One region of the Bradyrhizobium sp. ISRA442 genome, then DNA from elsewhere that is predicted to be linked to it. Evidence: predicted binding sites of a transcription regulator. Region 1 holds the regulator's gene; the other holds the start of a gene.
The links. Region 1 encodes LexA, which represses DNA repair genes until DNA is damaged. Its sites were predicted from a motif close to TGTTCNNNNTGTGTTCNG; they were not measured.
Positions count from the first base shown of each region.

Region 1 (4,222 bases):
TGCTCGAATTCGCCAGAACCACGTCGGACTCGGATCTCTCAGCCAAGCTGATTAGCAAGGCCGCCGATCTGAAATCGCAGGCCGATCCCCTGCCCGACAAGGATCAAAGTCCCAACGCGCCCGATGTGGCCAAGGATGCTAGTCGGAACGAGCCGACGGGAGCGGATTGATGTTGACCATGGCCCTTGTTGCTTTCGTTCTTGCGATCGCTGCGCGGGTGCCAGTCTGCAGCGTCATCCAGATCATGTCGCACCGGACCTGAATCCAATCATCTCACAAGCGTAGAAGCCGGCACGATCGTTCGTCCGGACGCCGGGTTTTGCTTCGGCGCACGCGCTCGGCTAGAACCCTTGACGCCGAGACGGTTCGATTTGCCAATCGACTTGCCAAGCAGGAGATTTCGCCCGTGGCCCTGATGCCGGTTTCTGACGCGCTTGCCGCGGTGCTGGCCGGCGTGGAGCCGCTATCCGAAGAGATGATCGCGCTGGAAGGCGCCTTTCACCGCGTACTGGCACGCGACGTCACCGCCCGGCGTACGCAGCCCCCCCAGGCAATGTCGGCGATGGACGGCTATGCCGTGCGCGCGAGCGATGCGGCCAAGGTCGATGCGCAGCTCAGCGTGATCGGCGAGGTCGCGGCGGGCCGGCCGTTCGCGCCAACGCTGGGTGCCGGCGAGGCGGTCCGGATCTTCACCGGCGGCGTGATTCCCAACGGCGCAGATGCCGTCGTGATCCAGGAGGACACGGTCGCGGACGGCAAGCGCATCACGATCAAGGAGGCCGCCGTCGCCGGACGGCATATCCGGCGCGCCGGCGTCGACTTTTCCGAGGGCGACGTGCTGCTACGGGCAGGCGCCCGCCTCACCGAGCGAAGCCTGGCCCTCGCCGCCGGTATGAACCATCCTGACCTTCCCGTCCGCCGCCGCCCGAAGGTCGCAATCCTCGCCACCGGCGATGAGCTGGTGATGCCGGGCACAACACCCGGCCCCGGCCAGATCGTCTATTCCAACGGCTATGCGATCCACGCGCTGGCGCGCCGGGAGGGCGCCGACACGATCGACCTTGGGATCGCCGCCGACACCCTGGAGGCCACCACCGCCGGTATCCGCTCCGCCCGCGAAACCGGCGCCGACGTCCTGATCACGACCGGCGGTGCGTCGGTCGGCGATCACGATCTGGTCCAGCAGGCGCTCAAGGCCGAGGGCATTGCGATGGCGTTCTGGAAGATCGCGATGCGGCCGGGCAAGCCGATGATGCATGGCCATCTCGGCGCGATGCGCGTGATCGGCCTGCCCGGCAATCCGGTCTCGTCTTACGTTTGCGCCTTCCTGTTCATGGTGCCGTTGATTCGCGCGCTTGCGGGCCGTCAGCCCGTTCACCACCGCCGCGAGCGCGCCGTAGTCGGGGGCGAGCTCGCCGCCAACGACATGCGCGAGGACTATCTTCGCGTGCGCCTCGAAGAGCGCGACGACGGCACGCTGGTCGCGGTTCCCGTCAACAATCAGGACTCTTCTCTGCTTGCAAATCTCGCTGCGGCACAGGCACTTCTCGTGCGGCCGCCGTTCGCGCCGAAGGCCGAAGCAGGCGCGCCCTGCGAGGTGTTGCGGCTGCCCGCTTGAACGAGCCGGCCGCGCGTGTTCCGCGAAGTTTATCGTGTTCACGCAAAATTAAGCAGTTGCGGAACACATATCGAACATATAGTGTCCGTTCATGATTTGTTTCGAGCATCTAGCGGTGCGCCGCTAACTTCAGCGTCTCGGAATCGAACGACATCAACCGGGGGATTTGGTCGAGATGTTAACGCGCAAACAATACGAGCTTCTGCGGTTCATCAGCGAACGCCTGAAGGAAAGCGGCGTGCCGCCCTCCTTCGACGAGATGAAGGACGCGCTCGATCTGCGCTCGAAGTCGGGCATCCATCGCCTGATCACCGCACTCGAGGAGCGCGGCTTCATCCGCCGCCTGCCCAATCGTGCCCGCGCCATCGAAGTGATCAAGCTGCCCGAGCTTCAGGCCGCGGCCGGCAATCGGCGCGGCTTCACGCCGAGCGTCATCGAAGGCAATCTCGGTAAGGTACGCGGCTCCAGCGCCCCCGTGGACGAGGGTGAACGTCCGGTCGCTGTGCCCGTGATGGGCCGCATCGCGGCGGGCACGCCGATCGAGGCCTTGCAGACCCGCAGCCACACCATCAGCGTACCGCCGGACATGCTCGGCTCGGGCGAGCATTACGCGCTCGAAGTGCGCGGCGATTCGATGGTGGAGGCCGGCATCCTCGACGGCGACATGGCGCTGATCCAGCGCAACGAGAGCGCCGACACCGGCGACATCGTGGTGGCCCTGATCGACGACGAGGAAGCGACCCTGAAACGCTTCCGCCGGCGCGGCGCCTCGATCGCGCTCGAGCCGGCCAATGCGGCCTACGAGGTGCGCATCCTGCCGCCGAACCGCGTAAAGATTCAGGGCAAGCTGATCGGGCTGTACCGGAAATACTGAGCGTCTTCGGCGAGGCGTGAGCCGATGCAAGTCGCGTGGAGCAATCGACCTCCGCCGCGTGTTGTGCAGCGCCGGTGAATTCAGGATTGATCTCGACGAGCGCAACAGAAGAAAATTCGCACGAGCCTGCTTTGTTCCAAAGGCTCTTGCTCAACGCAGAAAAGATAATGTGATCGGCAGGTCTGCACGCAAGTCGCAGATTTGCCCTCAACATCGCATATCATCGGAGCCTTCCTGATAGAGGCCTGGGCCTCCGGGGGCACGGGTCGCTATCTCTTATGAGGAGCACTTGCGATGTGTGACTACAGCCTGCATGCCGTCGCGACCCGTCCCGCCCAGGTCGGTGAGACGATCGTCACGACAACCTTCCGCGGCACCTCGACGCGCGGCTTCGCTTCGGAAGCCGATCTCTCCGTCGCGGTCTGCCTGCTGCCGGGAACGGAGCTCGCCTTCGCCGACAACGTCCGCTACGACAATCGCTGGATCTGGACGCGCACCATCAACTCCCGCGTCGGCAAGTTCGGCAAAGTCGATCCGCACATTCCCGATCGCCATCATGACGCGATCGAATTCCCCGACGGCAAATATGTGCTGGTGACGCAGCTCGTCGAAGGCCAGCGCGCAACCGTGCTGCAATTGCCGGTGACCCAGCCGGCCGGTGAGCACAAGCCGCAAGTCGCCGCTGACAGGCCGCAGCCGACCGTTACGCGCCTGCCGATCGGCTGACGCGTAATATTTGAGCATGATCTCCGCGCAAACGCATTCCGCGTTTGTCGCGAAGGGAAAAACGCTACACACTTTTCCGGATCATGCGTCAGTCCTCGACCTGAAGGTCGGCCTCCGACGGCGTTGCGTCCCTGGAGCGCGGTGCGGCCGGCCGTGGCGCGAGGTTTGGTTCATAATAGCCATCGCCGGCGATTGCCGGCGACCAGGGGCGATTTGCGCCCCTCGCCCTCACCGCCTGCACCGCAAAGCCGTCGCCGCGGCGCGCGAGCGCCAAGCCGCCCTGGCTCATGAGACGATCCCGGTCGACCACCATCGCCGCACAATCGGGCGGCGCGGGTCTCGCTGTCACCACCAGCGCAGCCCGGCTGCAATCATCCGAGAGCGCATCCACGCGCAGCGCCAGCGCGATCAGGCGGCCGTCGGCGAGCGGGGTCACGCATCCGGATTCGTCGCATGACACGCCGCTACCGAGCGATGCATCACCGGCGCTGCGCGGATCGGCATCGGCCGCAAGCCACTCCTTGGCGAGGAACGCGTCCTTGTTCGCCGCGATGAGATGCAAGCGGCCGTCGCTGCCGCGCACTGCGATGTTACGCCCGTCGCCTGCGATCAGGACGTCCGGCTGGCGCACGGACACCGCCCACACAATCGCTGCGACCAGCACGAGCGCACCGGTCCAGCGCAAGGGCGTGCGCAACAGGCCCATCAGGACGATGCCGATGCTCGCCGCGATCAGCGGGGCGATGCCGAAAGCGGCAATGCGGCCGACCGCGCCCGGAAGATTCGCAACCCACTGCGCGACCACGACCATCCAGTCGATGCCGACACCCATCAGCCACCAGAACACGCCGTCGAGCCCGAACGGCGCTGCGATCAATCCCAACAGCCCGGCCGGCATCACCAGCGCCGAGACCACCGGCATCGCCGCGAGGTTCGCGAGCACACCGAACGGCGTGACGCGGTGAAAGTGGAAGGCGGCATAGGGCGTGGTCGCAAAGCCCGCG
Region 1 covers NZ_JALGCN010000007.1:187,861-192,082, forward strand. The annotation lists gene MTR72_RS17405 (hypothetical protein) at 1-170, shown strand, start outside; gene MTR72_RS17410 (molybdopterin molybdotransferase MoeA) at 407-1,618, shown strand; gene lexA (transcriptional repressor LexA) at 1,794-2,492, shown strand; gene MTR72_RS17420 (hypothetical protein) at 2,787-3,218, shown strand; gene MTR72_RS17425 (ComEC/Rec2 family competence protein) at 3,307-4,222, opposite strand, start outside.

Region 2 (4,222 bases), on a different contig from region 1:
AGCCCCCTCCCTACATCTTTGCCAAGGGTTGCGTCGAGGAGGTGAGACATGGCCGATCGTCCGCGGGATCTCGCCGAGCGGATGGCGCGCCGGCGCAGGGCGGCGGTCCGGTCGGCCGAAGTCGCGGGCGACGGCTATCTGCGCGAGACCTTCACTCTGCCGCGCGAGGCCGCACGCGCGCGAGCACGGGCCTTCTTCGCCCGATACCCCAAGGCCGGCTATATGAGCGAAGTCGAGACCTGGCGCGAGCTGCCCGGCGGCGACATCGAATTCACCATGCGGCGGCTGCCCAGCGCCGACTAAGGCGTGGATCGCTTTAGTCGAAGGATTCGGCGACGATGCGGATGCGGAACACGGGCTCCTTGGATTCGTCCAGAAGCTCCATGTGCCACTCCGAGTTTTCGCGGAGCTTGCGAGCGATGCCGGATGCCATGTCGGCGCAAACGCTGGTCATCTCCTTCCAGGCTGCATCGCGATTAGCGAATTCCGTTGCTTGGTCCGCGCAGCCGGAATAGCGGCCGTTCCGGATTCGAAAGAAATATTGTGGCATGGCTGACACCGATCGCGTAAGGCTGCGCCCCCCGGGGCCATGAGGCGGCCAGTGCAATCCCAAACCGCAGGCAGATCAATTCCGGACCTCTACGGAATTGGCCCCCGCCGCGGCAGCCCGGACTGGCGGCCCGGAGCAAGCCAACATATTGCCGAGCAACGGGCACTTGGAGGCCGTCGCAATATTCCGCGGACAAGCCAAGCTTGCCGTCAAGTCGTGGAAAGTCCACGGCAATCTTGAAAGCGCGCTCCGGAACAAACGCGATCTGATTTCGAGGAAGCTCTGCGGTCAGGATGACTGACACAGGAACTCTGTTCATGGCCGGAGAACCACGGGCTATTCGATTGAGGTTCACGGAAAATTAGCCATATGGCGCACGTCTTCGCGGCGAGGACCATCGCGCTTGAGGAGTCACGTGAGCACGTCGCTGAACGAGCGGCCGCGGAATCGGGACGGCGACCTCGCGCGGTGGGCATTCGGAAGGATCGAATCGGCGTCGCGACGGATCGACGGCACGTGCCTTGCTTTGCCTGACGACGGTGCACAGCGAGGGCACGCGTCATGCTCGGCATTCCCCGACGCTTCAGTCATTTCGTCTTCGGCGTCATCCAGTCCGGTCTCACGTCGCTGATCGCCGCGGGCATTGCCAGCTTTCCGGCCGCAGAAGCGATGCTGTTCGTCAAGCACTGGCTGCTCTCGTGGATGGTCGCCTGGGCCGCGATGCTGCCCATCGTGCTGCTGGCGGCGCCGGCGATCCGCTCGTTCGCGCTGCGGCTCACGCGCGAGGAGGGGAACGCATGATTTGGCCGCAGCGGTCGAAAAAACCCCGCCAGGGGAGAGCCGGGCGGGGCAAAGGTTATTGGAGGCTGAGGTGCTGGGCTGCAACACCATAGCCACGTCACCCTAGCCGGTTCAGCTTACGGCAGCCTGACATGCCGACGGTCAGAATCAGGATCGGCGGCCGCCGCATCGTCGCTAGTGGACACCAAACAGAAAACCCCGCTCAGGGTAGCGCGGGGTCGACTGGGTATGGAGGCTCGATGTTGGTCCACCGGGCAGGATCACGCTAGAAGAGTCGGCTTACAGGCGCCTTACGGCTCGCAACCATAGCCGCGCCAGAGCGGCCGTATACTGCCTCGCGCCGGTCCCAATTTGGACACCCGATCGCAGAACTAGGGACACACAAGTCGGTGACATTCTGAATCGTTCGGCAAGGCCATGGGGGAAACGTGGCGTGCCGATATTGGGGTGGCATCATGGATAACGTAGAGCGGTCTTTCGCCGCCGCGACGGCGGCTGGCTTTGTGGTGCTGGTCGTCGGCATCATCCTGTTGGCGCTGATGTAGGCGACAGGCGCGACTTGGGGGCGGGCGGCGCGTGGCTCGCCTGATTGAAAGACTACCAGTGGCGCGAAGGATGAGTGAAAGAGCGAAACTAGCTAAGGTGCGCCGGGTTCGAGGAATTTTACCCGTCAGGAGCGGTCACGTCGTGGTCTGTGGCAATTGGAGGGGTGTTCACCCCTACTTTGCATGGGGTTGTTTTCCATAATTTTCGCGATGGCGAGGAGACCCGCCAATCGAAGCGGGCTTCACACGGGGTAGGTCGTCCGTAGGCACCGGCCTTGCCGAGCCTAGCTCATTCGCATTAAGGCATTCGAGGTACTACCCGCAAAAGAACATATTGCGAACCTAGAACAAATGGGGTACATTGCTCTTATCGCCGGCCCGCTTCGCCAACCGTTTGTCCATCTCGCGAATCCCCGCCATAAGGAGCACGACCCAATGTCCGCTACTGCCCTGCGTATCGTCGAAGGATCTTCCATGGACAAGAGTAAAGCCCTGGCCGCCGCGCTGTCCCAGATCGAGCGCCAATTCGGCAAGGGTTCGGTGATGAAGCTCGGCAAGAGCGACCGTTCGATGGACATCGAGGCGGTGTCCTCCGGCTCGCTCGGGCTCGATATCGCGCTCGGTATCGGCGGCCTGCCCAAGGGGCGCATCGTTGAGATTTACGGGCCGGAATCCTCGGGCAAGACGACCCTGGCGCTTCATACGGTCGCGGAGGCGCAAAAGAAGGGCGGCATCTGCGCCTTCATCGACGCCGAGCATGCGCTCGACCCGGTCTATGCCCGAAAGCTTGGCGTCAATATCGACGAGCTCCTGATCTCCCAGCCCGACACCGGCGAGCAGGCGCTGGAGATCTGCGACACGTTGGTGCGTTCGGGCGCGGTGGACGTGCTGGTGGTCGATTCGGTTGCGGCGCTGGTGCCGAAGGCCGAGCTCGAAGGCGAGATGGGGGATGCGCTGCCGGGTCTCCAGGCCCGTCTGATGAGCCAGGCGCTGCGCAAGCTGACGGCCTCCATCAACAAGTCCAACACCATGGTGATCTTCATCAACCAGATCCGCATGAAGATCGGCGTGATGTACGGTTCGCCGGAGACCACGACAGGGGGCAATGCGCTGAAGTTCTACGCCTCCGTCCGTCTCGACATCCGCCGCATCGGTGCGATCAAGGAGCGTGACGAGGTCGTCGGCAACACCACGCGCGTGAAGGTGGTGAAGAACAAGCTGGCGCCGCCGTTCAAGCAGGTCGAATTCGACATCATGTACGGCGAGGGCGTCTCCAAGATGGGCGAAATCCTCGATCTCGGCGTCAAAGCTGGCATCGTCGAAAAGTCCGGCGCCTGGTTCTCCTATGACAGCCAGCGCCTCGGCCAGGGTCGCGAGAACTCGAAAGCGTTCCTGAAGGCCAATCCCGACATCACCGCCAAGATCGAGACCTCGATCCGTCAGAACTCCGGCCTGATCGCCGAGCAGATCTTGGCCGGCGCCCCGGAGCGTGATGCCGACGGCGAAGAGCCGACCGAGGAGTAAGCGTCACCGAAGTAGAATTTTCGCGAGGAGCGGGCGCTGAGGACGTTGAGTTGCCGACGTCTTCGGCGCCCGTTTCGTTTTGTGTGGGGTGCTGGGGCAAATGAAGCGTGTAATCCTAACCAGTTCGTCCGGCCTTTGCCTTATCCCTGCGAACCGCGCGGATGTGGTTGTTTCCCTCATCTTCCGGTTTGTCTGGGGACCATTGCCCTCACAGGATCACTTGGCCGGCCATCTCGCCTCACGCTCGCCCTATCTCGAAACCCACTGGTCGCAGTTCATCCGTGGGTCTTCGCGGGTCAGCCGCCTGCGCAAGAATCGGGCGTTGGTTCACTTCTGTGAGAACTTCGACGTTGTCGAGTTGTGGTTCGATCGGAATCCGAATGATCAATTGCAACTGATTTGGATCCTCGAATACCTGCGTTCTGATCCCGCCACCGCCTCGCGTTTGCGGTTGTGCCTGCCTGATATCGATCTGGCCGGATCGGACAGTCAAGGGCTTTGCACCCGTGCTGTGCGAGATGTCGACGTCACGGAAGACGAGCTTGAGACCGCAAGCATGGCCTGGGAGGCCTACCGAGCACCCACGCCTGAGGCCTGCTTCTATTTATCGGGGAGGAAGCTGAGCGCCCTGCCGCTGCTAAGCCCGACCTTGAGCGAACTGCTTGCAGAACTGCCGTCGTCGACGACGGGACTTGGCGCTACGGAAATGCGATTTCTCAAGCTGATTGCGAGCGGGTGTACCCGCACGAGGCGGCTGTTTGAACTGCGGGGACCCGCCGACGTACATGTATTCGATCAATGG
Region 2 covers NZ_JALGCN010000022.1:76,107-80,328, reverse strand. The annotation lists gene MTR72_RS32310 (hypothetical protein) at 49-303, shown strand; gene MTR72_RS32305 (DUF6894 family protein) at 317-550, opposite strand; gene MTR72_RS32300 (DUF2798 domain-containing protein) at 1,112-1,351, shown strand; gene recA (recombinase RecA) at 2,332-3,420, shown strand; gene MTR72_RS32290 (DUF1835 domain-containing protein) at 3,521-4,222, shown strand, end outside.
Region 2: the regulator LexA is predicted to act here: its motif matches at 2,222-2,239, upstream of recA (recombinase RecA).